3 regions of the Inquilinus sp. YAF38 genome follow, and region 2 is predicted to be linked to each of the others. Evidence: predicted binding sites of a transcription regulator. Region 2 holds the regulator's gene; each other region holds the start of a gene.
The links. The regulator PhoB, encoded in region 2, activates phosphate uptake and scavenging genes when phosphate is short. The targets are predictions, from matches to a motif close to TNTCATAAAACTGTCA.

Region 1 (7,306 bases), on a different contig from region 2:
TCGGCGAGGACAGAACGGCGGGGGTAAAACCTCGATCAACCGAGGATCGGGCAGCCGATCAGAACGGCTCTTCGAGCTTCTTGGCGAGATCCTCGATGTTCTCCGGCGGCCAGTTCGGGATCTCCATGCCGAGATGGAGGCCCATGGTCGAGAGAACTTCCTTGATCTCGTTCAGCGACTTGCGGCCGAAGTTCGGGGTGCGGAGCATCTCCGCCTCGGTCTTCTGCACCAGGTCGCCGATGTAGACGATGTTGTCGTTCTTCAGGCAGTTGGCCGAGCGCACCGACAGCTCGAGCTCGTCCACCTTCCGCAGCAGGTTGCGGTTGAACGGCATGTCCTCCGAGGTCTCCTCGCGATGGTCGCGCGACGGCTCCTCGAAATTGATGAACAGCTGCAGCTGGTCCTGCAGGATGCGGGCGGCCAGGGCCACCGAATCCTCCGGCGTCACCGCGCCGTTGGTCTCGATCGTCAGGGACAGCTTGTCGTAGTCGGTGACCTGGCCGACGCGGGTGTTCTCGACCTTGTACGAGACCTTGCGGATCGGGCTGTACAGGGCGTCGACCGGGATCAGGCCGATCGGCGCGTCCTCGGGCCGGTTCATGCTGGCCGGGACGTAGCCCTTGCCGTTGTTGACCGTGAACTCCATCGCCAGCTTGGCGCCCTCGTCGAGGGTGCACAGCACCAGCTCGGGGTCCATGATCTCGATGTCCGGCCCGGTGACGATGTCGCCGGCCTTGACCACCTTCGGCCCTTCGATGTTGAGCCGCATCTTCTTCGGGCCCTCGGCGTGCATGCGCAGCGACAGCGCCTTGACGTTGAGGACGATGTCGGTGACGTCCTCGCGGACGCCCGGGATCGACGAGAATTCGTGCAGCACGCCGTCGATGTGGATCGCGGTGACCGCGGCGCCCTGCAGCGACGAGAGCAGCACGCGGCGGACGGCGTTGCCGAGGGTCAGGCCGAAGCCGCGCTCGAGCGGGTCGGCGACGAGGGTCGCCTTGCGCTGGGAATCGTCGCCCGGCTGGACGTCGAGAGCGTTGGGCTTGATCAGTTCCTGCCAGTTGCGCTGAAGCACTGTCATATCATCCTGTTCTGCCACGAGAGGCCGGATACGGCCGAAAATGCCGACGGAGGCCGAAGCCCCCTCCCGATCCCATTCTTGGACCCTGTGGCCAGTGGTCCTGTCCCGGATCGGCCGGCTGAAACCGCGCAAGGGCACCGGCCCGCCGTCCGCGCGCGCCCCGGAGAACCGGGGGGCGGCGGCCGGCGGGCCGGGCAGCCCTTAGACGCGACGCTTCTTGCGCGGACGGACGCCGTTGTGCGGAATCGGCGTGACGTCGCGGATCGAGGTGATCTGGAAGCCGACCGACTGCAGCGCGCGCAGGGCGCTCTCACGGCCGGAGCCGGGGCCCTTCACGTTGATCTCGAGCACGCGCATGCCATGCTCCTGCGCCTTGCGGCCGGCATCCTCGGCGGCCATCTGGGCGGCGTAGGGAGTCGACTTGCGGCTGCCCTTGAAGCCCATGCCACCGGCCGACGACCAGGCAATGGCGTTGCCCTGCGCGTCGGTGATGGTGATCACCGTGTTGTTGAAGGACGAGTTCACGTGGGCGACGCCCGAGGTGATGTTCTTGCGCTCGCGACGACGCAGACGGGCGTTCGCGGTGGCAGCTGCTGGCTTGGCCATGGTTCGCTCGCCTTCCGATTACTTCTTCTTGCCCGCGATGGGCCGCGCCGGGCCCTTGCGGGTACGGGCATTGGTGTGGGTGCGCTGGCCGCGGACCGGCAGGCCCTTGCGGTGACGCAGGCCACGGTAGCAGCCCAGGTCCATCAGCCGCTTGATGTTCATCGCCGTCTCGCGGCGCAGATCGCCTTCGACCGTGAAGTCGGCGTCGATCGACTCGCGGATGCGCAGGATCTCGTCTTCGGTCAGCTCATTGACGCGCCGGTCGGCCGGGATGCCGACCTTGTCGATGATGCTCTGGGACGCGTGACGGCCGATCCCATGGATGTAGGTCAGCGCGATCAGGACGCGCTTCTGGGTCGGAATATTGACGCCGGCGATACGTGCCACGTCGCTCTCCTTGCGGTTGCCACCTTCGGCGCCGCCGCTGCCCTGCCCCACCGGGACCTGACCTGCAACGCCGGGTCTGCTGGTTCATGTCCGCCCACGGGCCGGAGCGGCCACGCGAACGACTTAAGCTTCGGGGCCCTCGGGCTCCGAAGCGCGCGGAGTATAGTGATGGTCGGGACAGAGTCAACCGCCGGGATTCGCGTGCTCGAATCCGCTGGTCGGGACGACAGCGACGCAACCATAACCGGGACCGATCCGGCTTGTCACCTGCGCAATTGTGACGGTTTGCCAGGCCCCATGACGGGGCCGCCCGGCCGTGCCACCCTGCCCGCATCGGAATCGCGAGGAGCATCGCCATGGCATCGGGTCTGGTCGAATACGAGGAGACGTCGCCGGTGGTGCGCGCCGTCTACGACGACATCATGACCACTCGTCGGATCGACAAGGTCAACAACTTCTGGAAGGCGCTGGCGATGCACCCGCCGACGCTGAAGCGGACCTGGGAGAGCCTGAAGGAGGTGATGGCGCCCGGCGCGCTCGACCCGCTCGTGAAGGAGATGGTCTATCTCGCCGTCAGCACGACCAATGGCTGCGGCTACTGCATCGCCTCGCACAGCGTGGCGGCGCGCAAGGCCGGCATGACCGACGAGATGCTGGGCGAGCTGCTGGCCGTGGTCGGCATGGCGAACGAGACCAACCGCCTGGTCAACGGCCTGCAGGTGCCGATCGACGAGGCGTTCCGCCGGCCTGAGTGACGATCCGCCATCGCGAACCATCCCCCCCGCACACGGAGAGATCATTGCCCCCATACGCCGGCATCGCGACCTTCCTCAACGCCCCGCACCGCACCCGGCCGGAGGGCGGCCGCCCCGCCGCCGCGGTGCTGGGCCTGCCCTTCGATTTCGGCACCACCAACCGGCCCGGCTCACGCTTCGGCCCCGGCGCCATCCGCGCTGCCAGCCGGACGCTGACCGGCGACGACCATCCCGACCTCGGCCTGAGCCCGGAGGAGCGGCTGGATCTCTACGACGCCGGGGACGCCGCGCCGATCACCGCCGACATCGCCGGCAGCCTGGAGGCGATCCGCGCCGCGGCGGCGGAACAGATCGGCGCCGGCGCCCGCCTGCTGGCCTTCGGCGGCGACCACACCGTCACCTTGCCGCTGCTGGAGGCTACGGCGGCAAAGCACGGCCCGCTGGCGCTGATGCAGTTCGATGCCCATGTCGACACCTGGGCCGGCACGCCCACGGCACCGATCTATCACGGCTCCTGGCTGCGCCATGCGATCAGGCGCGGCCTGGTCGACCCGCGGGCCACGGTGCAGGTCGGGCTGCACAGCCCGGTCGACCGCGCCACCGCGGCCTGGACCCGGGACCAGGGCGTCACCGGCCTGTCCGCCGAGAGCATCCATCTCGACGGCATCGACCGGACGGTCGAGCGGATCCGCGCCGTGCTCGGCGACCGCCCGGCCTATCTGACCTTCGACATCGACGGCATCGACCCCGGCCTGGCGCCCGGCGTCGCCTGCCCGGAGGCCGGCGGCCTGTTCCCGTGGCAGGCGCTGGCGCTGCTGCGCCGGCTGGGCGATGTCGGCTGGGTCGGGGCGGACGTGGTCGAGACCTGCCCGCCCTACGACCAGGGCGAGGTCACCGCCGTGCTGGCCGCCACCATCGGCTGGACCTGGCTGTGCCTGCTGGCGGCGCGGACGCCGGCCTGACCGTCAATCCAATACGGCGTAGCCGCGGCGGATCATGCAGTTCCGCACAATGTTCTGCGTGCTGTTGGCGGCGGAGGCGCCGCCGCCGACCACGCCGGTGAGGCCGCCGACACCCGCGCCGATCGCAGCGCCCCGCCCGGCATTGCCGGTGAAGGCGCCGATGATCGCGCCGCCCGCCGCACCGACACCGGCGCCGAGCAGCGCCCCGCCGACGGTGCGGCCGCCCGCATCGACCTGCTTGGCCAGCTGCTGGCACTGGCCGACATCGTATTCGTAGTTGCGCCCGCCAGCGACCGAGGTCGCGGGGTCGATGATCGGCCGCACCTGGTCGGCGCAGCCGGCGAGGCCCAGAGCCACGACGGCGAAAACGGCTGCTCTGTTCAAGCCCATGTCACTCTCCCTCGATCGGCCGGAAAACGGCGCTACGACACTATCATAGCCAAATGAGACCATTTTCGGCCAAGAGCCACGTGCCCCGCCACCGTCCGCAAACCATAACATAACCGTAACATCCGGCTTGTAGGGTCACCGCATCGCACCATCGCAGCCGGCGAGGCCCCGTATGACCAGTTCTGTGCTCGACACCAGGCCGACAGGGGGGCTGAGCCGCCTGACGCCCCTGGCCGTCATCGCCCTGCTCATCTTCGGCGTGATCTATGCCGGCTGGAGCCTGGCCAACGACCTCGGCGACGTGCATTCGCCGAGCCTGCTGCCCTTCATCCTGCTCGGCATCGCCCTCTTGATCGCGCTCGGTTTCGAGTTCGTCAACGGCTTCCACGACACCGCCAACGCGGTGGCGACGGTGATCTACACCAACTCGCTGCCGCCGACGGTGGCGGTGATCTGGTCCGGCTTCTTCAACTTCCTGGGCGTCCTGACCTCCACCGGCCTGGTCGCCTTCGGCATCATCTCGCTGCTGCCGGTCGAGCTGATCCTGCAGGTCGGCAGCAATGCCGGCTTCGCCATGGTGTTCGCCCTGCTGATCGCCGCGATCATCTGGAATGTCGGCACCTGGTATTTCGGCCTGCCCTCCTCCTCCTCGCATACGCTGATCGGCTCGATCATCGGCGTCGGCCTGATGAACCAGCTGATGGCGATCCCCGGCACCGGCACCAGCGGCGTGGACTGGTCGCAGGCGCTGGGCATCGGCAAGTCGCTCCTGCTGTCGCCGTTGATCGGCTTCGCCGCCGCGGCACTGCTGCTGCTGGCCGCCAAGGCGCTGATCAAGCGGCCGGAGCTGTACCGCGCGCCGGAAGGCAACACGCCGCCGCCGCTGTGGATCCGCGGCCTGCTGGTGCTGACCTGCACCGGCGTCAGCTTCGCCCATGGCTCGAATGACGGCCAGAAGGGCATGGGGCTGATCATGCTGATCCTGATCGGCACCGTGCCCACCGCCTATGCCCTGAACCGGGCGATGCCGGAGGCGCAGATCACCGCGTTCGAGCAGGCGTCGGACCAGGCCGCCGGGGTGCTGACCCGCTATGCCGGCGACGTCGCCGCGCCGGCCGATGCACGGGCGGCGGTGACCGCCTATGTCCGCGACCGGACCCTGGCGCCGGAGACGGTGCCGGCGCTGGTCGCCCTGGCCCATGAGATCGACCGCAGCGTCGCCGGCCGCAGCTCGCTGGCCTCGGTGCCGGCCGAGCAGACCGGCAACATCCGCAACGACATGTACCTGACCTCCGAAGCGCTGAAGCAGATGGCGAAGACCAGCTCGCCCGCCTTCAGCGCCGATGACGGCAAGGTGCTGACCCAGTATCGCGGCTATCTCGACCAGGCCACCAAGTTCATCCCCGACTGGGTCAAGGTGGCGGTCGCCATCGCGCTGGGCCTCGGCACCATGGTCGGCTGGAAACGCATCGTCGTCACCGTCGGCGAGAAGATCGGCAAGGAGCACCTGACCTACGCCCAGGGCGGCTCGGCCGAGCTGGTGGCGATGGCGACGATCGGCGCCGCCGACATGTACGGCCTGCCGGTCAGCACCACCCATGTGCTGTCCTCCGGCGTCGCCGGGACCATGGCGGCGAACCGCTCCGGCCTGCAATGGAGCACGATCCGCAACCTGCTGATGGCCTGGGTGCTGACCCTGCCGGTCTCGATCGCCCTGGCCGGCACGCTCTACTGGCTGCTGCGGCACCTGTTCTGATCCGGGACCGGACTTTGGAGGCGGTGCGAGCAGCGCCGGTCAGCTTCCATTTCGGCGACGCCGTCGCCGCCGCCTACCGCTTCGACCCCGAGTCCGGCGCCTGCCGCCAGACCGGGGTCGATCCCTTGCCGGAGGTGGGTGAGGGCTGGGTCTGGCTGCATCTGAAGCTGACCGATACCCGCGCCCGGCACTGGCTGGGCCGCCACGGCACCCTGCCGCCGGCCGTGGCGCAGTGGCTGCTGGACGGGCCCGACCGGGTCCAGATGCAGCGGCTGGACGGCTGGCTGGTCGGCGCCGCCAACGGGCTGCACCATGATTTCGCCTTCGAGCCGGACCAGATCGGCCGCCTGCGCTTCTGCGTCGGGCCGAACCTGCTGGTCACCGGCCGACGCCACCCGTTGCGCGTGGTCGACGAGATCCGCCGCAGCCTGGCCGCGGGGAGAGCACCGGAGACCCCGCTCGGCATGCTGGCCCTGATCGCCGGGCACCTGGCGGCGGAGGCCGAGGCGACGGTCGAGAAGCTGATGGATGAGGTCGACGGCATCGAGGACCGGGTGCTGGACGACCGGTCGACCAGCCGCACGGTCGAGGACCGCCAGGCACTCGGCCGCATCCGCCGCCGCGCCGCGACCCTGCGCCGCCATCTGCTGCCCGAGGGTGCCGTGGTCGCCGCCGGCCTGGACGACATGCCGGGCTGGGCCGACCCGGCCGGCCGCGCCGGCCTGGCCGCCGCCGCCGAGCGCTTCCGTCGCGCCGCCCGCGGCGTGGACGAGGTGATCGACCGCGCCCGCATGCTGCAGGAGGAGATCGCGGCGCAGCGGGCCGAGGCGATGAACCGCAGCCTGCTGGTGCTGGCCATCCTGACCGCGGTGTTCCTGCCGATGACGCTGATCACCGGCATCTTCGGCATGAACGTCGCCGGCCTGCCGGGGCTACAGGATCCGGGCGCCTTCCTATGGGTGATGCTGCTGATCCTGGCCGCCGGCGTGGCGACGCTGGTGCTGATGTTCTGGCGGAGAATGTTCTGAAAGCCTGAGCGCGGCTATTCCGCCGCGGTGCGGCTGCCGAGCGCCGGCAGGTTGCGCAGCAGGAGGCGCACCAGCTCCGACTGCCGGTTGGTGCGGGTCTTGAGGAAGATCTTCTTGAGATGGTTGCGGATCGTCTCGTAGCTGACGTCGAGGCGGGTCGCGATCGCCTTCAGCGACAGGCCGGTCGCCAGCTCGCCGGCGATCCGCGCCTCGGTCAGGGTCAGGCCGTACAGCCGCCGCAGCTCCGGCTGCGACAGCTGGTTCGCCGATGTCGGCGCGGCGATGAAGATCGCCGCCTTGGGCGCGGTCAGGCTCAGCAGCGGCCGGTTGCGGCTGACCGG
Region 2 (7,306 bases):
GAGCTGAAGACCGACTACACGATCGCGATCGTCACCCACAACATGCAGCAGGCGGCCCGCGCCGCCGACTTCACCGCTTTCATGTATCTTGGCGAGCTGGTCGAGTTCGGCGAGACGTCGGAGCTGTTCACCAGCCCGAAGAACGAGCGGACGCACAGCTACATCACCGGCCGCTTCGGCTGAGCCGGGGGTCAGAAGGATCAGCGCCATGGCAAACGAACATATCGTCAAGTCCTTCGACCAGGAGCTCGAGGCCCTGCGCCGGACCATCGTGCAGATGGGCGGCCTGGCCGAAAGCCAGCTCGAGCTCGCCATCCAGGCGGTGGTGCGGCGCGATGCCGACCTCGCCGGCCGGGTGATGCGCAGCGACGAGCAGATGGACGCCTACGAGGCCTCGATCGACGCCGCGGTGGTCCAGATCCTGGCCCTGCGCCAGCCCTTCGCGGCCGATCTGCGCGAGGTGATCTCGGCCTTGCGCATCGCCTCGGACCTCGAGCGGATCGGCGACTACGCCGCCAACATCGCCAAGCGGTCGCTGGCGCTGGCCCAGGTGCCGGTGGTCCGGCCGGTGGCGACGCTGCCGCGCATGGGCCGGATGGTGCAGCAGATCATCAAGGACGTGCTCGACGCCTACACCGAGCGCGATCTGGACAAGGCGCTGTCGGCCTGGCGCCAGGATGAATCGGTCGACGACCTCTACACCAGCCTGTTCCGCGAGACCCTCACCTACATGATGGAGGATCCGCGCAACATCACGCCCTGCACCCATCTGCTGTTCATCGCCAAGAACATCGAGCGGATCGGCGACCACGCCACTAACATCGCCGAGCTGATCCACTTCCTGCTCACGGGCAAGCCGGTGAAGGATGCGCGGCCGAAGGGCGACTCCTCCTCCTTCACCGTCGTCACTCCCGAGGCCAAGCCGGAGGAGAACGCATGAGGGCCGGCATCCAGCCGCTGGTTCTGGTGGTCGAGGACGAAGTCGACCTCGTCACCCTCCTGACCTACAACCTCGAGCGCGAGGGCTTCCGCGTCCTCGCCGCGTATGACGGCGAGGAAGCGCTGCTGCTGGCCAGCGAGCAGCGCCCGGACCTGGTGCTGCTCGACTGGATGCTGCCGCATCTCTCCGGCATCGAGGTCTGCCGCCAGCTGCGCCGCGGCGCCAAGACCCGCGACATCCCGGTGATCATGCTGACCGCGCGGGGCGAGGAGGGTGACCGCGTCCGCGGCCTCGATTCCGGCGCCGACGACTATGTCGCCAAGCCGTTCTCGACGCCCGAGCTGATGGCCCGGATCAAGGCGGTGCTGCGCCGCACCTCGCCGTCCAGCGCCGGCGACATCCTCAGCTACGCCGATCTCAGCATGGATCTCGGCGGACACCGTGTCCGCCGCGGCAACCGCGACGTGCATCTCGGCCCCACCGAGTTCCGGCTGCTGCGCCACTTCATGCAGCATCCCGGCCGGGTGTTCAGCCGCGAGCAGCTGCTCGACATCGTCTGGGGCCACGACGTCTATGTCGAGCCGCGCACCGTCGACGTCCATATCCGCCGCCTGCGCAAGGCGCTGAACGACGAGAGCGAGACCGACCTGATCCGCACCGTCCGCTCCGCCGGCTATTCGCTCGACGTCCAGGCGCAGGCCTGAGCCCGGGAACTTTCTGCAAAGACAGGCGGTTGTCCCCGACGAACGGCACGGAGGTGTGTCGAATGAGCAAGGATTCCTGGCTGTATCTCCGGTTGTGGTTCCGCTCGCCGCTGAAGGTCGCGGCCTGGGCGCCGTCAGGCCCCGCCGTGGCCCGCGCCTTTGCCCGGCACATCGATCCCCGTTGCAGCGATCCAGTGCTCGAGCTCGGCGCCGGCAGCGGCAGCCTGACCGAAGGGCTGCTGGCGACCGGGCTGCCGCCGGAGAAGCTGGTGGTGGTCGAGAAGATGCCGGAGTTCTGCGCCGTGCTGCGCCAGCGCTTCCCCGGCGTCACGGTGCTGGAGGGCGACGTGGCCGAGATCGGCCCGATGCTGGACAAGGCCGGCATCAAGCGGCTGTCGGTGGTGGCGTCCAGCCTGCCGATCATCTGGTTTCCGCTCGACCTGCAGCGGCAGATCATCGACGCGGCCTTCGCCCGCATGGGCCGGTCGGGCCGCTTCCTGCAGCTGACCAACCAGATCCTGTCGCCGCTGCCGCGGCGCAAGCTGGGGCTGCAGGGCCGGATGGTCGATTTCGTCTGGCGCAACCTGCCGCCGCTCGGCGCCTGGAGCTACCGCCGCCCGACGGGGCTGCCTGACGCGGCCTGATCCCTGGGCTTCCCCCTGACGGCGGCTGCGGGACCCGGACCGGGATAATCTGCAAGGCCACGCTGCTCGAGCCCGTCGAGCCAAGCCATGAACGCCAGCGTGGTCGGGCTCGACGACAGGGCCATTGCGCGATAGACCCCGATCACCGGATGGATCTGCGGGCACAGCGGCTGCAATTCGCCGCCGGCAATCAGCGGTGCGACGAAGGCGGACGTCGCCAGCGCGACGCCGAAGCCGGCCAGGCAGGCCACGATCGCCGCTTCGTCGGTGTCGAGGGTGGTGGTGCCCTTGGCCGGCAGGAACGGGATGCCGGCGATGTCACACCAGCGCTGCCACGACCAGCCGTCGAAAGTGTCGAGCAGGATCGGCATCTGCAGCAGGTCGGCCGGTGTCCGCGCATCGCCGAAGCGGCTGCCCGGACGGCAGACCGCGGCGATGCGGTCGTGCAGGATGATCCGGCCTTGGGTATGGGCCGGATCGGCTGCATCGCCCCGCGTGTAGCGGATCTCGACATCGGGGTCGACCGGCGCGCCGGACCCGATCGTCTTGACCCAGAGGTCGACCCCTGGATGCATTTGCCGAAAGGCGCCGAGACGCGGGATCAGCCAGCGCTGGGCCAAGGTCAGCGGTGCGCGCACGACCAGCCGCGACCCGCGTGAGGCGGCCATCCGCGACCCGGTGCGGATCCGGCCGAGCGCATCGGTGACGTAGGCCAGCAGGGCCTGGCCCTCATCCGTCAGTTCGATCGCGTTGTTGCGGCGCCGAAACAAGGCAACGCCGAGCGCGGCTTCAAGCGATTTCACCTGCCGGCTCGCGGCGCCGGGGGTGACGCACAGCTCCGCTGCCGCCATGGTCAGGCTGCCCAGCCGTGCCGCAGCTTCAAAAAACGGCAAGGCGTTGAGTGGCACGTGCCTCGGCCTCATTCCGATCTCCCTTGCTGGGCACCATGCATCCTCTGTCGCCGCAGTCCGTAACGAGCGATCGAGGGCCGCTCACCCGCAGCCTTTGCATTTTCCTCATTCAGAATTGAACAATACTCGATTGTCGGCACCGGAAATGCATTTTATAGATATGTCTTATAAAAGCATAAATCAAATATATATTTTCAAAGCTCGAATAATCATGAAGAAATTCAGAAATTTAACTTGATATTTCTGCAATCTGAAACCGGAGGGCCGACGATCGGCCTGGCCTCTCTTTGGGATGGAGGGATGGAATGGTCAATACAATCGTTGGAACAGACGCCAGTGATGACCTGGATGGGACGGTGCTTGACGATCTGATACTTGGATATGCCGGAAACGACCAGCTTTGGGGCTGGGGCGGGTGGGACACGCTCGATGGCGGCGACGGCGACGATGACCTCATCGGCGGGGCCGGGGCGGACAAGCTGAATGGCGGGAATGGCTCGGATTTCCTCATCGGCGGGTCGGGAGCAGATCAGCTGAACGGCGGTGCCGGGAGCGAGGATGCCGCCGTCTACAGCTACAGCACTGTAGCAGTGACCGTGACGATCGGCGGCACGGGGCATGGCGGCGATGCCGAGGGCGATGTGATCGGCAGCGACGTCGAGGCACTCTTCGGCGGCGGTTCCGGCGATACGCTGAACGGATCGGCCGGCGCCAACTCCCTGTTCGGTCTCGAGGGCAACGACGTGCTCCGTGGCGGCGCCGGGGCGGATCGGCTCGAAGGCGGCTCCGGCACCGATCTCGCCACTTATTGGGGCGCGGTGGCTGCAGTCACTGTCTACTTGACATCGGGCATCGGCAGCGGCGGCGATGCCCAGGGCGACACCTTTGCCGGGATCGAGAACGTCAATGGCGGCAAGGCCGGTGACACCATCGCTGGCAACGCTGCCGCCAACATCCTGAACGGTTACGAGGGCAACGACGCGCTCACCGGGGCTGGGGGCAACGACGTGCTCACCGGGGCGGGGGGCAAGGACACGCTGACCGGCGGCATCGGGGCCGACCGCTTCGTCTATGCCGCGATCGTTGAGAGCATGATCGGGGCCAATGCCGACCGGATCACTGATTTCAGCCACGCCCAGGGCGACAGGATCGACCTGTCCACGATCGACGCCAACACCGCAGCGGCCGGCAACCAGGCCTTCACCTTCATCGGCACGGGCCTCTACACCCACCATGCTGGCGAACTGCGCGCCGCCGTCACCAGCCCTGGCGTCACCACCATCGCCGGCGACGTCAACGGCAACGGCACCTCCGACTTCCATATCGTTCTGACCGGCGGCATCGCGTTGCAGGCCGCCGACTTCATGCTCTGAGTGCCGGATACCGTCTTTCTTCGGATCGACTCTCGCTCCTCATCGTCGCGGGCGTGGCGCCATGGCGACCGAGAGGGGCCTGTACCGTTGGGCGGCAACGCCCCTTCGGGACTCGCCGCGACCGGGTCGGCATGCTCGGCGGCCGGACGCCCGGCCAGATGGAGAGGGCCGGGCCGACATCGTGCCAAACAAAAGCCCGCGCCACCCTTCGGCGGCGCGGGCTTTCCTGTGAACAGACGGTCAGTTGCCCGGCGCGCTCGGCACGAACCAGCCGCTGGGCAGGCCGTTGGCCTGGCGCCGAGGCGTCTCGCCGGCGTCGGCGACCTGCTGCAGCGCCGGCGCGCGCGCGGGCTTGGCCGCGGCTGCGACACGGACCGGCGGGGCGTCGGGGATCGGCGCCATCCGGGTCGGCGCCACCGCGACCCGGGCGGCGGGAGCCGGGGCCCGTACGGCGGCCGCCACCTGTGCCGGCGCATCCGGGATCGGCGCCATGCGCACCGGTGCCGGACGGACGACCGGAGCTGCGGCGGCGACCTGGGTGCTGCCGTCGGGGATCGGGGCCATCCGCACCGGGGCCGGGGCGACCTGGCGCGCGACCGGGGCGGCCGCGGCGACCCGGATGCCGGCATCCGGGATCGGCTGCATCCGCACCACGCCGGGCTGCTGTATCACGCGGACCGGCGGCAGCGTCGAAGCGACCACGGTGCTCGACCCGTCCGGGATCGGCTGCATCGCGGCGACCACGGTGGTGCCGCGAGTCGACGAGCCATCGGGAATCGGCTGCATCGCCGCGACCACCGTCGTGTTCCGCATCGACGACCCGTCCGGGATCGGCTTCATCGCCGCCACCACGGTGGTGTTGCGGCTGGACGACCCGTCGGGGATCGGCGCCATGCGGATCGGCGCCGGCACCTTCTGCTGGATCTGGGCGGCGGCGTACTGGGTCATCCGGTCGGTGCCGCCCTTGCCCGGCATGATGCCGGCGATCTGCGGCGCGATGATATCCATGTAGCGCTCGGTCTCGCGCGGCAGCGGCCGGCCTTCCTCGACATACTGGCGGTACCGCTCCGGCCCGGCATTGTAGGCGCCGAGGAAGCCGGGATAGCCGTACAGGTCGTACATCTCGCGGATATAGGCGGCGCCGGCCAGGATGTTGTCGCGCGGCTCATAGGCGTCGGGGCCCAGGCCGTGGACGTAGCGCAGCTCGTCATAGGTGCCGGGCATCACCTGCATCAGCCCCATCGCGCCGGCCGTGCTGGTGATCGGCTGGCCACCCTTCCAATGGGTCTGGCCGCCGCTCTCCACATGCATCACCGCGCGGATCCATTCCTCGGGGATGTCGAAGCGGCGCGAAGCGTCGTGGATCTCGGCGCCCCAGGGGCCGCTGGCGACCACGGCGGGTTTCGGCTTCGGAGCCTCGGCGCAGGCGGCAAGCAGCCCCGCGAGCAAGGCCGTGGCCGCAACCGTCCTGGTCCAGCGGAATGTCCCTGGCATCTTCCCCTCCATGCTCCCCCAAACGCAAAAGCCCGGCGGCATCGCCGCGGGTCGCAAATTAACGCAGGCCCTCAACGTATACGGACAAGTCGTTCATTCAAAGAGGAAAAACACAAACACCCATCCCCCTGGGTCGCGGATTTCCTATGCGGAATGCTGACTGAGAGCGGGCAAATGGTCGAGCGAAATCGTCACATGAATGATGCCGGGCTCGTCCGGCACGTCGGCGCGGGCGAATCCGAGCTCTCCGGCCATGCGCAGCATCGTCGTGTTTTCCCGCAGCACCTCGCCGAAGATCCGCTTCAGCCCGCGGCCGCGGGCATAGTCGATGATCTCGGTCATCAACCGGTGGCCGAGACCCTGGCCCTTGAGGTCGGAGCGCACCATGATGCCGTATTCCGCGGTCTCGCCGTCCGGGTCGGCGATGATGCGCACGGCGCCCAGGATCACCCGGCGGCCGTCCTCCTCGGCCTCCACCACCAGCGCCATCTCGCGGTCGTAGTCGATCTGGGTCAGCCGGGCGGCGAATTCGTGGCTGAAGCTGCGCATGGCGCTGAAGAAGCGCAGCCGCACATCCTCGGGGCTGGACCGCTGCAGCATCTCCTGGATCGCCGGCTCGTCCTCGGGCCGCACCGGCCGCAGCGTGATCTCGCGCCCGTCGCGCAGCGCCAGCCGCTGCACCAGCCGCTGCGGATAGGGCCGGATGGCGAAGCGCGGCGTGCCCGGCGGCAGCGGCGGCTGCACCCGGATCGCGGCGCCGGGCACCAGCACGCCCCCGGCGCCGGCCAGCAGCGGGTTGATCCGCAGCGCCGCCACCTCCGACAGGTCGGCGGCCAGCTGCGACAGCTTGACCAGGGTCAGCGCCACGGCATCCAGGTCGGCCGCTGGCCGGCCGCGATAGCCCTGCAGCAGCCGCCACACCCGGGCGCGCATCATCAGGTCGCGGGCCAGCACCGCGTTCAGCGGCGGCAGGGCGGCGACGCCGTCATGCAGCAACTCGGCCGCGGCGCCGCCCTGGCCGAACAGCAGAACCGGGCCGAACACCGGGTCCTCGTCGATCCCCAGCACCAGCGGATGCGCCTCGGGCGGAATGGCGGCGCTCTCGGGCAGCAGCGGAATGCGGTAGGACTCCAGCACCGACCGCGACTCGGCTGGGCTCAGCTCGGTCCGGCCCTTGGCGAGCGCCGCCGCGATCACCGCCCGGGCGGCATCGGCGTCCGGCTCGAAATCCTCCGGCAGG
Region 3 (7,306 bases), on a different contig from region 2:
TCCGGCGACAGCAGGTCGTAGAGATGGCCCTCGCGCAGGCCGAGGGCCGAGAACACCACCCGCGCCGGCTTCAGCGTCTTCAGCACGCCTTCCAGCACCAGGGCGGCCATCGGCAGCATCTCGACCCGGCGGCGCGAGATCGAGGCGCCGGACAAAGCCCCCTTGCTCTGCTTCGCCACCAGGCCGACGAACTCGGCCAGAGCGCCGGTCGGCACCGTGTACTGGTGGATGATGTGCAGCGGGTGATTGACCCGTTCCATGAACAGCTTGGCGATGGCGCGCCAGGCGCCGCCGACCGGATAGAAGCTGCGGCCGGCATAGGCCGGCAGCCAGTCCTGCTGGCCCAGCGTGTCGAGCACGACGCTGCGCGCCTCCTTGCGCGCGCCGGTCTCGTCCATCAGCCGGAACGGGCCGAGCGGCAGGGTCACCTGCTCGTCGATCTCGCCGCGGTCGAGCCCGACCAGCTCGAGCGAGCCGCCGCCGAGATCGCCCATCACGCCGTCGACGTCGCGGATGCCGGAGAGGACGCCGAGCGCGGACAGCCGCGCCTCCTCCACCCCGCTGATCACGGTGACCGGCAGGCCGCAGCGGCGCTCGACCTCGGCGACGAAATCGGCGCCGTCCTCGGCCTCGCGCACCGCCGCGGTGGCCAGCACGTCGACCCGGTCGACGCCCATGCCCTCCAGCAGCCGGGTGAAGCGCGACAGGTTGTCGAGCGCCTGGACCACACCCTCGGGCGACAGGCGGCCGGCCTGGCCGAGGCCGCGGCCGAGCCCGCACATCACCTTCTCGTTGAACACCGGGACAGGCGACCGGGTCACCCGGTCATAGACGACGAGGCGGATCGAATTCGAGCCGATGTCGATGACGCCCACCCGCCCCGGCCGGGACGGAACGATCGGTCCGATACGGAACACCGAGCCTCGATCCTTATTCCGCGGGCTTGGCCAGGCGGCGTGGAGCCCGTTTCGCATCCTTCAGAGCGCTGCCCCGGCCGGACAGGCTGGGGTTGGTCATGAAGTACATATGCGCGCTGAAGGCATCCTCCGGCGCGTCGATCCGATGATAGCGGCCATCGGGGTCGAGCATCCAGGTGTTCGATTCATCCTTCAGATTCGCCAGCATGATCTGCTCCATCACCTGCTGGCGGACGGTGGCGTTCTCGAGCGGCACCAGGCTCTCGATCCGGCCGTCGAGGTTGCGCGGCATCCAGTCGGCCGAGGACAGGTACACCTTGGCCTGGCGCGACGGCAGCTTCTGGCCGTTGCCGAAGCACAGGATGCGGGCGTGCTCGAGGAAGCGGCCGACGATCGAATGCACGCGAATGTTCTCGGACAGGCCGGGCACGCCGGGGCGCAGGCAGCAGATGCCGCGGATCACCAGGTCGATCTCCACCCCGGCCTGCGAAGCCTCGTACAGCTTGTCGATGATGCTGGCGTCGACCAGCGCGTTCAGCTTGACCCAGATCTGGGCCGGCTTGCCCGCCTTGGCGTTGTCGATCTCGGCCTCGATCGACTCCATGATCCGGCTGCGCAGGAACAGGGGTGCGATCGACAGCTTCTCCAGCTTCGCCGGCCTGGCGTAGCCGGTCATGTAGTTGAACACCGCCGCCGCGTCGTGGCCGAGGCCCGGATCGCAGGTGAAGAAGCTGAGGTCGGTGTAGATCTTGGCGGTGATCGGGTGGTAGTTGCCGGTTCCGAAATGGGTGTAGGTGCGCAGACCGCCCTGCTCCCGCCGCACCACCATCGAGATCTTGGCGTGGGTCTTCAGATGGATGATGCCGTACACCACCTGGGCGCCCGCCCGTTCCAGGTCGCGGGCCCAGCGGATGTTGGCCTCCTCGTCGAAGCGGGCCTTCAGCTCGACCATCGCGGTGACCGACTTGCCGGCCTCCGCCGCCTCGACCAGGGCCTGGACGATCGGCGAGTCCTTCGAGGTCCGGTACAGCGTCTGCTTGATCGCCACGACATCGGGGTCGCGCGCCGCCTGGCGCAGGAACTGCACGACGATGTCGAAGCTCTCATAGGGGTGGTGGACGACGATGTCCTTGGCCCGGATCGAGGCGAAGCAGTCGCCGCCGAAATCGCGCACCCGCTCCGGGAACCGGGCGTTGTAGGGCGAGAACAGCAGCTCCGGCCGCTCGTCGACGATCAGCTTCCGGGTGTCGCTGAGGCCGAGCAGCCGGTCCATGGCGAAGACGTCGTCATCCTTCACCTTCAGCTTCTCGCAGACGAAGCGGCGCAGCGAGTCCGGCACGTCGGCGGAGACGGCGAGGCGGATGACGATGCCCTTGCGCCGGCGCTTCAGCGCGCTCTCGAAGGTCTTGACCAGGTCCTCCGCTTCCTCGTCGATCTCCATCTCGCTGTCGCGGATCACCCGGAACACGCCGCTGGCATGCAGCGCGTAGCCGGGGAAGAGACGATCGAGGAACAGCTTGACGATGTCCTCGATCAGCACGAAGCGGATCGGCGCCCCGGGCAGGCGGGTGAAGCGGTCGAGCTGCGGTGGCAGCGGCACGATCGCGTCCATCTCGTCCTGCGTCTCCTCCCCGGTGTTGACCAGGGTGAGCGCCAGGCACAGGCCGAGATTGGGAATGAACGGGAAGGGATGGGCCGGGTCGATGGCGAGCGGCGTCAGCACCGGGAACATCTCGTTGAGGAACCGCTCCTCCAGCCAGGCCTTCTCCGGCTTGGTCAGCTCGTTCGGCCCGACCACGGCGATGCCGGCGGCGCGCAGCTCCTCGCTCAGGGCGCGCCAGCAATGCTGCTGGTCACGCATCAGCTCCTGCACCCGGGCGGTGATCTCGCCGAGCTGCTGCGCCGGGCTGAGCCCGTCCTGGCTGGGCGAGACGACGCCGAGCGCCACCTGCGCCTTCAGCCCGGCGACGCGGACCATGTAGAACTCGTCCAGGTTGGAGGCCGAGATCGACAGGAAGCGCAGCCGCTCCAGCAGCGGATAGCGGGTGTTGTAGGCCTCCTCCAGGACACGCTGGTTGAAGGCCAGCCAGGACAGCTCGCGATTGATGAAGCGCTCGGGCGAATCCGCCGGGATCGACGGCAGCGCGGGTGCGCGGACGGCTTCCGGCGCCTCGGTGGGGACGGCCTCGGCGGTGCTCTGCAACATGCTCACGGGTCGTCTCCGAACCTTCATCGATCGCAACAAAACTGTAATATCAAGCCCTTGTCGGGCTCGATTTCACCGCACTATACACAAGCCTGAACGGTAAGCGCCACGTCAGTAGCGCTGGGGCACGTAGAGTTCGGCCGGCAGCGTGCGGCGCTCGTAGTTCGGGTCGAACACCCGTTCCGGCAGATTGATCTCCTCGTGCGGCACCTCCTCGTAGGGGACCGCCGAGAGCAGGTGCGAGATGCAGTTCAGGCGCGCCCGCTTCTTGTCGTTTCCCTCCACGATGTGCCAGGGCGCCTCGGGGATGCTGGTGCGCTCGAACATCGCCTCCTTGGCCTTGGTGTACTGTTCCCATCGCACCCGGGACTGCAGGTCCATGGGCGAGAGCTTCCACTGCTTGATCGGGTCGTGGATGCGCATCAGGAAGCGCAGCTGCTGCTCCTCGTCGGTGATCGAGAACCAGTACTTCACCAGGATGATGCCGGAGCGCAGCAGCATGCGCTCGAACTCCGGCACGTCGCGGAAGAAGTCCTCCACCTGGCCTTCACTGGCGAAGCCCATGACGCGCTCGACGCCGGCGCGGTTGTACCAGCTGCGGTCGAACAGCACGATCTCGCCGGCGGCCGGCAGATGCGGCACGTAGCGCTGGAAGTACCACTGGGTCTTCTCGCGGTCGGAGGGGGCGGGCAGCGCCACCACCCGGCAGGTGCGCGGATTGACGCGCTGGGTGATGCGCTTGATGGCGCCGCCCTTGCCGGCGCTGTCGCGGCCCTCGAACAGGACCACCATCTTGAGGCCCTTGTGGTGCACCCAGTCCTGCAGCTTCACCAGCTCGCTCTGCAGGCGCAGCAGCTCATTGAAATAGATGTGGCGGTCGATGGAGTTCTTCCGGCGCGTCTCGAGCAGGGCGCGGAGCTCGGGCGGGACGCGGGCGTCGTCGACCGCCTGCTCCAGTTCCTCGTCCATGTCGTCTTCGAGCTCGATCTCGTGCCAGCTGCGGGTGTCGGTGTCTTTCAGCTCGGTCATGGGCCTGCCTCCTGCTGCTCAGAGACCGTCTGTAAATGCTACTGGCGCGTTTCCAGACGGTCTCTCACCCCGTGTACCCGGAAGCTTATGCAGTTTGGTGACAGTCGGTCGCTGAACGTCAGCTCATCGCGAAGACGGGCATGCGGTCTGCAACACCCCGGAGCGTCAGCGCCTGAGGCCGGGCCTCGACCCCGCGCGACGAGAGCAGCCGGACCGATTCCGCGTCCCGGAGCACCGCCTGGGTGGCGAAGATGCTGTCCTCGGTAGCCAGCGCCTGCACCCGCGATGCGATGTTGACGGTCTGGCCGAAATAGTCCTGGCGATCGTTGAGGTTCACCGCGAGGCACGGCCCCTCATGGATCCCGATCTTCAAGATCAGCTCCTCCGCCCCCTGCCGCGCGTTCAGCTGCCGCATGGAGTCGCGCATGCGCAGCGCAGCCGAGACGGCCCGGTGCGGCGCCGGGAACGTCGCCATCACGGCGTCGCCGATGGTCTTGACCACGGCCCCGGCCTCGGACGCCACGATCTCGTTCAGGATCTGGAAGTGGGAGCGCACCAAGTCATAGGCGACGAGGTCGCCGACCCGCTCGTAGAGATCGGTCGACCCCTTCAGGTCGGTGAACAGGAAGGTCAGGCTCATGATCTTGAGCCGCTGCTCGACGTCGAGCGTCTCGGTCCGATACAGGTCGCGGAAGGTCTGGTTGGTCAGCAGCCGCTTGGCGGTCAGGAACGGGCGGCGGCCGCCGATCAGCTTGTCCAGCTCCGGGCCCGCCACATAGACGCCGACCAGGACCCGGCGTTCTGCCCGGTTGTCGAGCTGAAGGCGGAGCGGACCTGGGGACAGGGTGGTTCGGCCGACGCCGGCAGGGGCGCTGGTGAAGACCATGGACAGCTCCCGGCGGTCCGTCGTCGGCTCGCCCGCGGTCTCGACCAGATGGGCCGTGTGAGTCACCGGGTCGAAGATGATGAGGGGGTGCGCGGGAAGCTGCAGGGCCAGGATCATCCGTTCGCCGGCCTGCAGCTCGACCGTCTCCAGCATAAGCTTGTCGAATGCGCCCAGCTCCGGGAACGCGACGCCGGACCCGAAGAAGACCTGGCGGTGATAGTCCCAGAAGCCGAGGGTGTCGGGGTCGTGGGCGGCGATGCGGCGGATCCGGGGACTGACCGTGAAGCTGACCTCGACCGTGTCGTCGAGCGTCGGCTCGCTGGTCACCGAGCAGAATGCGCAATGGTAATCCTGTTGCCGCACGCTCTTCAGCGTGGCGTTGGCGTCCAGGACGCCACCGCAGCTCGGGCACAGGATGTTCCAGGACATCTCGAACAGGCCCAGCCGCGACGCGTGCAGCAGGGCCGCGATCACCGCCTCCTCATCCAGGCTGCGGGCGGCCGCGAAGGCCAGGGCGTTGACGCGCGCGAGCTCCTCATCGCGGCCGTTGCGGACGAGATCGTCGACGGCAGCGACCACGCCGGGGTCGGCCGAGCGGCGCAAGGCGTCGAAGAGGGCGTCGTTGTCCTGCATGGGCGGAGCATACCCCAGTCGCGCCCGTGGCGGACAGGGGCCGCTTGCCTTACGTCACGGCGCCTCCGGCCGCGCGGCCCGTCAACGCCGGCCGCCGAAGAGCGAGCCCAGGACGCCGCGGACCACGGCGCGGCCGATGCTGCCGCCGATCGTGCCGGCGCCCGAGCCGCCGACGCTGCGCCCGAGGCTGCGGCCGAGCTGGGTGCCGACCGAGCTGCCGGCGTTGCGGATCACGTCGCGGAAGATCGACTCCGCCATGCTGGGGCCTTCCTTGGCCTCGGCCTTCGCCTGGGCCTTGGCCTCGGCGGCGGCCGTGGCCTGCTGCTGCGCCTCGGCCGCCTTGATGCTCAGCTTCTCATAGGCGGAGTCGCGGTCGATCGCGGCGGCGTATTTCACGGCCATGCCGCCGGCGGCGATCACCGCCTGGCGCTCGCCGTCGGTGATCGGGCCGAGGCGCGAGACCGGCGGGCAGACCAGCGCCCGCTCCACCACCTCGGGAATGCCCTTGGCGTCGAGGAAGGAGACCAGCGCCTCGCCCACCGCCAGCTCCTGCAGCGCGCGGGCAACATCGAGCCCGGCCTCGGTGCGGAAGGTGTCGGCGCTGGCCTTCAGCGCCTTCTGGTCGCGCGGGGTGAAGGCGCGCAGCGCGTGCTGCGCCCGGTTGCCGAGCTGGGCCAGCACCTTGTCCGGGATATCGATCGGGTTCTGCGAGACGAAATAGACGCCGACGCCCTTGGAGCGGATCAGCCGCACCACCTGCTCGACCTTCTCGACCAGCGCCTTGGGCGCGTCGTCGAACAGGAGGTGCGCCTCGTCGAAAAAGAACACCAGCTTCGGCTTGTCCGGGTCGCCGACCTCCGGCAGGCGCTCGAACAGCTCGGACAGCAGCCAGAGCAGGAAGGTGGCGTAGAGCCGCGGCGCCTGGATCAGCGTCTCGGCCGCCAGCACGTTGATCATGCCGCGCCCGTCCGAACCGGTGCGGATCAGATCCATCAGGTCCAGCGCCGGCTCGCCGAAGAAGGCCTCCGCCCCCTGCTGCTCCAGCACCAGCAGCTGGCGCTGGATGCTGCCGACCGAGGCCTTGGAGACGTTGCCGTAGACGCCGGTGAATTTCGACGCGTTCTCGGCCATGTGCGCCAGCAGCGCCTGCAGGTCCTTGAGGTCGAGCAGCAGCAGCCCTTCCTCGTCCGCCGCCTTGAAGGCGATGTTGAGCACGCCCTCCTGCGTGTCGTTGAGCTGCAGCAGGCGCGACAGCAGCAGCGGCCCCATCTCCGCCACCGTGGCGCGGACCGGCGTGCCCAGCTTGCCGTACAGGTCCCAGAACACGGTCGGATAGCCCTGATAGGTCAGCGCGCCGAGGCCGAGCGTCTTGGCGCGCTCCTCGATCTTCGGGTTGGCCGCGCCGGGCTGGCTGATGCCGGCGATGTCGCCCTTCACATCGGCGACGAAGACCGGTACGCCGGCCTGGCTGAAGCCTTCGGCCAGGACTTTCAGCGACACGGTCTTGCCGGTGCCGGTGGCGCCGGCGATCAGCCCGTGTCGGTTGCCGAGGCCGAGCAGCAGCCGGTGCTCGCGCTGGCCTTTCGCGAAAGTGAGTCCGTCGGTCATGTCCGTCTCCTCGGCCCGCGGCCCCAG

Region 1: a site for PhoB is predicted at 4,285-4,300, ahead of AB4Z01_RS23025 (inorganic phosphate transporter). Genes of this name have one in related genera too.
Region 3: a site for PhoB is predicted at 3,155-3,170, ahead of AB4Z01_RS04750 (RNA degradosome polyphosphate kinase). Genes of this name have one in related genera too.

The regions. Positions count from the first base shown of each region.
Region 1 is NZ_JBFRCU010000057.1:37,757-45,062, reverse strand. Features, by position in the region: gene AB4Z01_RS23055 (DNA-directed RNA polymerase subunit alpha) at 59-1,075, opposite strand; gene rpsK (30S ribosomal protein S11) at 1,283-1,687, opposite strand; gene rpsM (30S ribosomal protein S13) at 1,706-2,074, opposite strand; gene AB4Z01_RS23040 (carboxymuconolactone decarboxylase family protein) at 2,431-2,829, shown strand; gene AB4Z01_RS23035 (arginase family protein) at 2,874-3,791, shown strand; gene AB4Z01_RS23030 (glycine zipper family protein) at 3,795-4,181, opposite strand; gene AB4Z01_RS23025 (inorganic phosphate transporter) at 4,354-5,937, shown strand; gene AB4Z01_RS23020 (CorA family divalent cation transporter) at 5,961-6,965, shown strand; gene AB4Z01_RS23015 (LuxR C-terminal-related transcriptional regulator) at 6,980-7,306, opposite strand, start outside.
Region 2 is NZ_JBFRCU010000016.1:7,240-14,545, reverse strand. Features, by position in the region: gene pstB (phosphate ABC transporter ATP-binding protein PstB) at 1-183, shown strand, start outside; gene phoU (phosphate signaling complex protein PhoU) at 209-940, shown strand; gene phoB (phosphate regulon transcriptional regulator PhoB) at 937-1,644, shown strand; gene AB4Z01_RS09740 (class I SAM-dependent methyltransferase) at 1,707-2,288, shown strand; gene AB4Z01_RS09735 (LysR substrate-binding domain-containing protein) at 2,252-3,211, opposite strand; gene AB4Z01_RS09730 (calcium-binding protein) at 3,556-4,572, shown strand; gene AB4Z01_RS09725 (lytic transglycosylase domain-containing protein) at 4,813-6,066, opposite strand; gene AB4Z01_RS09720 (bifunctional acetate--CoA ligase family protein/GNAT family N-acetyltransferase) at 6,211-7,306, opposite strand, start outside.
Region 3 is NZ_JBFRCU010000007.1:16,968-24,273, reverse strand. Features, by position in the region: gene AB4Z01_RS04755 (Ppx/GppA phosphatase family protein) at 1-917, opposite strand, end outside; gene AB4Z01_RS04750 (RNA degradosome polyphosphate kinase) at 931-3,123, opposite strand; gene ppk2 (polyphosphate kinase 2) at 3,235-4,152, opposite strand; gene AB4Z01_RS04740 (adenylate/guanylate cyclase domain-containing protein) at 4,271-5,671, opposite strand; gene AB4Z01_RS04735 (helicase HerA-like domain-containing protein) at 5,753-7,279, opposite strand.